Regions from separate parts of the Gordonia sp. G4 genome, predicted to be linked through region 1. Evidence: riboswitches for the same ligand, from Rfam matches in the RefSeq annotation. Region 1 holds a riboswitch; the other holds the start of a gene.

Region 1 (3,741 bases):
CACCACCCGGCCGAGTCGTGGTCGGCATCGGCGGGTCCGGTGACGTGTGAGTCGCCGGTGAGCGCATGGAGTGTGAGGATCACGTTGTCGCGGGAGGGCGACAACGTCCCCCAGCGCTGGAACGCCAGGGTGACGTCGTCGATCCGTGCTCCGCTGTCGAGAGGCAGCGATCCGATGGGGATGCCGACGAGTTCCCCGTCCGGGAGTGACTCCCAGTCGGGCTGATCAGACGCTGTCGCGTTCAGGTCGATACTCACCGACAAAGCTGCCTCACCTGTTTCACTTGGCCGCCGCGAATCCCTGTTCGAGATCGGCCAAGATGTCGTCGATTCCCTCGATGCCCACGGCCAGGCGCACCAGTCCGGGGGTCACGCCGGCGGCGAGCTGTTCCTCGGGGGTCAGCTGGCTGTGCGTGGTCGAGGCCGGGTGGATGACCAGCGACCGCACGTCGCCGATGTTGGCGACGTGGCTGTGGAGGCTCAGTGCGTCCACGAACTTCTTGCCCGCGTCGACGCCGCCGGTGATCTCGAAACCGATGATCGCGCCCTGACCCTTGGGGGCGAGCTCCTGACCGCGCTTGAACCACGGCGAGGACTCGAGGCCGGCGTAGGCGACGGACTCGACCTGGTCGTGCTTCTCCAGGAACGCGGCGACCTTCTGTGCGTTGGCGACGTGGCGCTCGATGCGCAGGCTCAGGGTCTCCAGGCCCTGGGCGAGCAGGAACGCGTTGAACGGTGAGATGGCCGCACCGGTGTCGCGCAGCCACTGGACGCGCGCCTTGAGCGCGTACGCCGGTGCGCCGAGGTCGGCGAAGACCGCACCGTGGTAGCTCGGGTCAGGGGTGGTGAAGCCGGGGAACAGGTCTTTCCCGTCACGCTGGACCCGCCAGTCGAAGGTGCCGCCGTCGACGATCACGCCGCCGATCGCGGTGCCGTGTCCGCCGATGTACTTGGTGGCCGAGTGCACGACGATGTCGGCGCCGTGGGCGAGCGGGTTGATCAGGTACGGGGTGGCGACGGTGTTGTCGATGATGAGCGGTATGCCGTTGCGGTGCGCGACCTCCGAGATGCCCTTGATGTCCAGGATCTCGTTGTTCGGGTTGGAGATCGACTCACCGAAGAACGCACGGGTGTTGTCCTTGACCGCGGCCTGCCACGACGCCGGATCCTCGGGATCCTCGACAAAGCTCACCTCGACGCCGAGCTTGGGCAACGTGTAGTGGAAGAGGTTGAAGGTGCCGCCGTACAGCCGCGGACTCGACACCACGTGACCGCCGGTCTCGACGATGTTGAGGATCGAGTAGGTCTCTGCGGCCTGACCCGACGCCACCAGCAATGCGGCGACGCCGCCTTCGAGCGCGGCGATCCGCTGCTCGACGGCATCCTGTGTCGGGTTCATGATGCGGGTGTAGATGTTGCCCGGTTCCGCGAGTCCGAAGAGGTTGGCCGCGTGCTGGCTGTCGTTGAAGACGTACGACGTCGTCTGGTAGATCGGCAGCGCACGGGCGTTCGTCACCGCGTCCGCGGACTGCCCGACGTGGATCTGCTTCGTCTCGAAGCTCCAGTTCTCGCTGGGATCGTTGCTGTCGAGGGTGCCGTCAGGGACATCAGACATGGCAATTCATCACTTTCTACGGTCGGCAGGGCCCAACTCGACCCTGTTGGGGTCCGACCTTCGGACCCGCGCTTGCCGGGGATCGTCAGCGCGATCCCGCAACCCGGTCATCACCCGGAGCACCCCACCGCGGATGGAGGGTTGCCGATCAGCCAGCCGGGGCTTGACGCTGATACTCATGACCTGGCGACAAGGATATAACACGGATGTGAGGGCCTGAGAACCGTCCCGGTCAGGCCGCGCCCAACACTTGAGAAGGCCGCCGCGAGGGTGGAGTGTGCTGTCCTCCGACCGAGTGAAATCAGGTGTGGTCAGATGAGTAGTGCCTGGTCACGGTCGTTAGCGGCCCTCAGTGTGCTGTCGGTTCCCCGATCGCGGATCTAGCGTCGAACCAGCCCCGGCTGCGTCGGAACGTTCCGATCGGGAGGTCCGGGTTCGCCCAGGAGCGCCATGTCCGCGATCGCTCACCTCCGAACCCGACGGATCTCGCTCGTGATCGCCGCCGTCACCGCCGTCGCGGTCGTGGCGGCTCTCAGTCTGTCGGGTACCGCCCCGGCGGCGGCTGCCGAGTGCAGCGCCTCGGGCGCGGTGGTCATCGTCGCCGGTACCAACGACCCGGAGAGCGCTCATCTCGTCGGGGTCGAGCAGCGCTACACCGGGAAGATGCCGACGGTGCGCGACGGTGAGGTGGTCGTCGTCGACGACCCCGGTAGTGCTTACCTCGCAGAGCCGAAAGACGTGATCCACGTCGACTACCCGACCACACTGTGGCCACTGGGTGCCGCGGGGTACGACGACAGCACCGCCCAGGGCAGGAGTGCGACGGCGTCGGCGATCGCGGGGTACCAGAAGCGATGCGGTGCCGAGTCCGACATCGTGGTCGCCGGCTACTCACAGGGCGCCCGTGTCGCCGGCGACGTCCTCGCCGACATCGGCAACGGCCGGAATGTCGACGAGGTCGTCGCGACCGACGAGAACGGCGAGGTCATGCTCCACGAGAACGGCGCTCCGGTCCTCGTGACCATCGATCCGGACGGGATCTCCGGCGAGCTCTACGCCGACCCTCGACAGGCCGGGGACAAGACGGGCCGCGGCATCGAACTGTCGTTGATCGGGATCATCCCCGGTCTGACGATGGCGGGGTCGCGAGGCGGGTCCGAGACCGACGGCGGGTTCGGGGAGCTCGAGGGCAGGGTGGTGTCCGTGTGCATCGACGGCGATCCCATCTGTGATCTGCCGGACCCGATCCACGACCCGATCGGCGCCATCGACGGCCTCCTCGGCTACTTCACCAAGCACAACCTGTACCCGTTCCAGATGTATCGCGACCCCCACGAAACGACCTGGAACGACGGTCGGAGCGTCCGATGCGAGCCGGAGTCCGCGGTCTGTATGGTCGCCGCGGATTCCGCGTTCGCCGAACTCGTGCGGGATTGGGCGCGCGATGCCGGGTACGGCGGAGCGATCGGGGACTTCCTGTCCGGGCGTCCGACGATCGAGCTGCCGTACGGGATCGAACTCGCGAACCTGCAGCCGGTGATCAGGCTCGTGCAGGGTCTGCTGCCGCCGCTGCCGAAACTCGGGTACGGCGCCTACCTACCGGACCTCTTCGTCTTCGAGGACATCCTCCAGGGGATCCTCACGCTGTCGCCGGCGCGGTTCGTCGACGGCGCGACCGCACTGGCTGCGAGCCTCCGCAGCATCGTTTGGTTGCCGGTGAACTTCGTGCGGTACTGGGCGGGCGCGATCGTCGGGCCGGTGACACCGCGGGCCGGCACGGTCACGGTCCTCGCGGTGGATACGACGAGCCTGCGATCGTCGACGTTCGCACGGCTCGCGACCGCGACCGACGACGCCACCGAGCCGGTTCGCGCCGAATCGTCGACCGGGTCCGGCGACCCGGCTGCACCGGTGACCGCGCAGCCCGGCCCGACCGATTCGGCTCCGGCGGTCGACCCGGCCGCCGATCCGTCCGGTGCGCCCGCCGACGCCTCCGGGAGCGACGAGCCCGGAGAGGAGCCCGCTCCGCCCTCGCGCGCCGACGAGGTTCCGGCCACCACCGATCCGTCGGCGGACAACCCGACGGTGGACGATCCGTCAGCGGAGGACACCTCAGGAGACAACACC
Region 2 (3,741 bases), 2.7 Mb from region 1:
CGGCGATCGGTCTCAGCGACTCGGTCGTGCGGCTGTCGGTCGGTCTCGAAGGGGTCGACGACCTGCTCGGCGATCTGGATCAGGCGCTGGGCTGACCCGTCGCGTTCCCCTCTTCCGTTCCCGCTCGGCCCGGCGGTGTGAGCGGTCACGGATCGGGTGAGCGGACGGTGATTCCCGCCGCGGTCTCAGTCGAGGCCGTCGATGCCCAGCGCGTTCAGGACCGTACGGAGTTTGAACGCGGTCTCCTCGAGCTCGCCCTGAGGGTCGGAGTGTTCGACGATGCCGCCACCCGCCCACGTTCGCAGACTGCGGCGATCGGCTTCGAGCTGGAGGCACCGGATGGTGACCATCCATTCGCCGTCGCCGGCGGCGTCGCACCAGCCGACGGCGCCCGCATAGAAGCCGCGTTCCCCCTCGACTTCCCGGATGATCTGCGCGGCAACATCACTGGGTGTACCGCAGACCGCGGGGGTCGGACCCAGCAGGAGGGCGAGATCCAGCGCGGTGGTCGACGGATCGCGAAGTGTCGCGCGGATGGGGGTGGCGAGATGCCACACCTCTCCGGTCGACTGCAGTTGCGGGGTCGACGGCGCGTCGACGTCGTCGCACAGGTGCGCCAGCCGGTCGCGCAGGTGATCCACGACGAACGCGTGTTCGGCGAGATCTTTTGCCGAGGAGAACAATCCGTCGGCGACGGCGCGGTCGACGACCGGATCCGGTGACCGCGGAGCCGAACCCGCGTACGGGTGGCAGGTGACGACCGATCCCGACTTGCGCAGCAGCACTTCGGGACTCGCGCCCAGCAGCCACGCGCCGGAGCCGGTGGCGGCACCGAGGTCGACGCCGAACGCGTTGTGTCCGGCGTTGCCGCCCGCCAGGGCGTCGAGGAGTTCGTGGGGCGCGACCTCGGCGTCGAGCACGATGTCGACGCTACGGGCGAGGACGACCTTGCCGACGTCGCCGGCGACGATCCGCTTGACCGCGTGCGCCACCCGCTCGCGGTGCTCGTCGGCGGTCGGGTGCAGGGTCGTCGAGACCGGGGTGCGCGACAGCGGTGGCCCGCCCGTCAGCGGTGCGTCGTCGAAGTGCAGGACCTCGGGTACCACCAGCGCGGCCGGGTCGGAGAGATCGAACGGGATCGCGCCGGTCAGCCCGTCGATCGTCCCGGAACGCAGCGCGGCCGAGGCCGCGTCGACATCGGTGAACCCACGGACGGCGCCCCGGCCCCGCACGGTGCCGTGCGGGCGGGACAACACGAACACATCAGTCGCTGACACCCCTGACACGCTACAGGTAAGTGTGCCCTAACTTTGGATCACGATGAGTGAAAATTGACACGCCCGCGCGGCTTCGGCGAGGCTTGCACATAGGTCATGAGTGCCAGTGACAAGCCCCGGCTCGCTGGTCGGCAACCCTCCTCCGCGGTGGGGTGCTCCGGGTGACGACCTGGCCGCGTACCGACCGGACGCGGCAAGCGCGGAATTTCAGAGGAGCTCCTGCCATGACCGCTGTCCTGTCAGCACCCGACACGACCGGCCACGAGACTGTCGACACCCCCGTCATCGATTCGACCCACCATCGGTATCCGGCCATCCCCGGGCTGGCCCCGGTCGTCGGCGCCGATGTGTCCGTACCGCTGGCCCACGGCGGCACAACGCGGTACGTCAACCTCGACTACGCGGCGAGCGCGCCGGCTCTGAGCTCGGTGGCCGCCGCGGTCGCCGTTGGACTCGGCGAATACGCGAGCGTCCATCGCGGCGCCGGTCATCTGTCGCAGGTGACCACCGCCCGGTACGAGGCCGCCCGGGACACCGTGCGCCGGTTCGTCCGCGGACGGGTCGACGACACCGTCGTCTTCACCCGCAACACCACCGATGCCATCAACCTCGCCGCTCACATCACCCCCGGGGACGTCGTCGTGCTCGACATCGAGCATCACGCCAACCTGCTGCCGTGGTGCGCGCCGCGCGACGGCCGCAACCGGGCCCGAATCGTCCGCACCTGCGACACGATCGAGGACACCCTGGTCGCGCTCGAGGCGGAGCTCGCGTCGGCGCCGGCAGCGCTGCTCGCGGTCACCGCGGCGTCGAACGTCACCGGCGAGGTGCTGCCGATCACCCGGCTCGCCTCGATCGCGCACCGGCACGGGGCCCGGATCCTGGTCGACGCCGCGCAACTCGTCGCGCACCGCCCCGTCTCCGTCGTCAGTCACGGCATCGACTACCTGGCCTTCTCCGGGCACAAGGCATATGCGCCGTTCGGTGCCGGGGTCCTGATCGGCCGGACCGACTGGTTCGACGCCGCCGACCCCTATCTGGCCGGCGGGGGAGCGACCGCCGACGTCGACCTGAGCCCGCACGCCGGTGGCGTGACCTGGCACACCGGAGCCGCGCGTCACGAGGCCGGTTCGCCGAACGTGCTCGGCGCGGTGTCGATCGCGGCGGCCTGCGAGGCGCTGGCCGACCTCGGTCCCGAGGCCATCGGCCTGCACGAACTGCGCCTGGCCCAACGCCTGGACTCCGGCCTGGCCGCCATCCCCGGGGTCGTGCCCCTGCGGATCTTCGCCGATTCCACCGACCGGGTGGGAATCGCGGGGTTCACCGTCGACGGGATCGCGCCGCGGGTCGTCGCCGAGTATCTCAGTGCGCAACACGGAATCGGCGTGCGCGACGGCCGGTTCTGCGCTCACCCGCTGCTCGAGCGCCTCGGACATCCGGCCGGCGCGGTCCGCGCGAGCTTCGGGGCGGGTACCACCTCCGACGACATCGACCGCCTCCTCGAGGCACTGCGCGCGCTGACCGAACACGCACCGATCGACCATGCACTGACCGAACAGACCATCCGACCAAAATCGAATGAGGGGTGATGAGATGACCATCGAACTCGACGCACCGGCCGATCGCGCAACCGTGATCGCCGCACCGACTTCCGCTCCGACGGCCCCGATCAGCATCGGACGACCGGGGTTCCAGATCGCCATCGCCGGAGACGAACTGGCGCAGACGTTTCCGATCGTCGTGCGGCGTGAGACCCTCCGCGATGCGCAGCGTGCCCGCTCTCTGCTCCGGGCCGGCACCCACGATCAGGCGAAGTTCGTGGTCGCCCTCGAGGTGGAGGTGACCGTCGCGGCGGATGCCGCGTCGGCGCGTGCCGCGGCCGCTGCCGCGGTGGACGCATCGTCGGAGGCAGGCTCCGGGACCATCCGCTACATCGGCACGACACACGGACTGATCACGCTGGTCCGGGACATCTACGCGGCCGAGGTCGCCGACGCCGTGATCCTCGTCCCGATCGACGGCGCAGCCACCGAACGCCGCATCCGCGAACAGATCCTGCCGGTTCTCGCCGAGCAGCGGCACCGCGTGGCCTGACGGGGCGGCCCGTCACAGAAGCGCGACTTCGGAACGTGCGCGCTATCTGCAACTGCCGCAGTTGAACTCAAGTGGCGCACCTGCGCCGTAGACACCCCGCCGGCACCATCTCACGATGGTGCCGGCGGAGGTGTCTCGACGGTGATCCGTCAGCCGCGCGAGGGCTCGTTGGCAGCCTCGGGATGCGAGGCGAGGCGGTCGATCGCATCCTGCGCGATCTTCTCGGCCTGCTCGCGGCCGACCCAGCCGCCCGGCTGGACCTCCTTGCCGGGCTCGAGGTCCTTGTAGTGCTCGAAGAAGTGGGCGATCGGGCCCAACTCGTACTCGGACACGTCGGAGATGTCCTTGATGTGGTCCCACCGCACGTCCT

What was found. Region 1 has a riboswitch for S-adenosylmethionine ahead of AC3B5T_RS15265 (bifunctional o-acetylhomoserine/o-acetylserine sulfhydrylase). Riboswitches for the same ligand answer to the same signal wherever they lie in the genome.
Region 2: another riboswitch for S-adenosylmethionine. It lies ahead of AC3B5T_RS02290 (aminotransferase class V-fold PLP-dependent enzyme); the one in region 1 lies ahead of AC3B5T_RS15265 (bifunctional o-acetylhomoserine/o-acetylserine sulfhydrylase).

The regions. Positions count from the first base shown of each region.
Region 1 is NZ_CM173442.1:3,405,750-3,409,490, forward strand. It holds gene metX (homoserine O-acetyltransferase MetX) at 1-263, opposite strand, end outside; gene AC3B5T_RS15265 (bifunctional o-acetylhomoserine/o-acetylserine sulfhydrylase) at 280-1,614, opposite strand; SAM riboswitch class IV at 1,678-1,798, opposite strand; gene AC3B5T_RS15270 (cutinase family protein) at 2,065-3,741, shown strand, end outside.
Region 2 is NZ_CM173442.1:561,185-564,925, reverse strand. It holds gene AC3B5T_RS02300 (O-succinylhomoserine sulfhydrylase) at 1-95, shown strand, start outside; gene AC3B5T_RS02295 (isochorismate synthase) at 186-1,262, opposite strand; SAM riboswitch class IV at 1,370-1,483, shown strand; gene AC3B5T_RS02290 (aminotransferase class V-fold PLP-dependent enzyme) at 1,502-2,866, shown strand; gene AC3B5T_RS02285 (hypothetical protein) at 2,871-3,371, shown strand; gene AC3B5T_RS02280 (inorganic diphosphatase) at 3,521-3,741, opposite strand, start outside.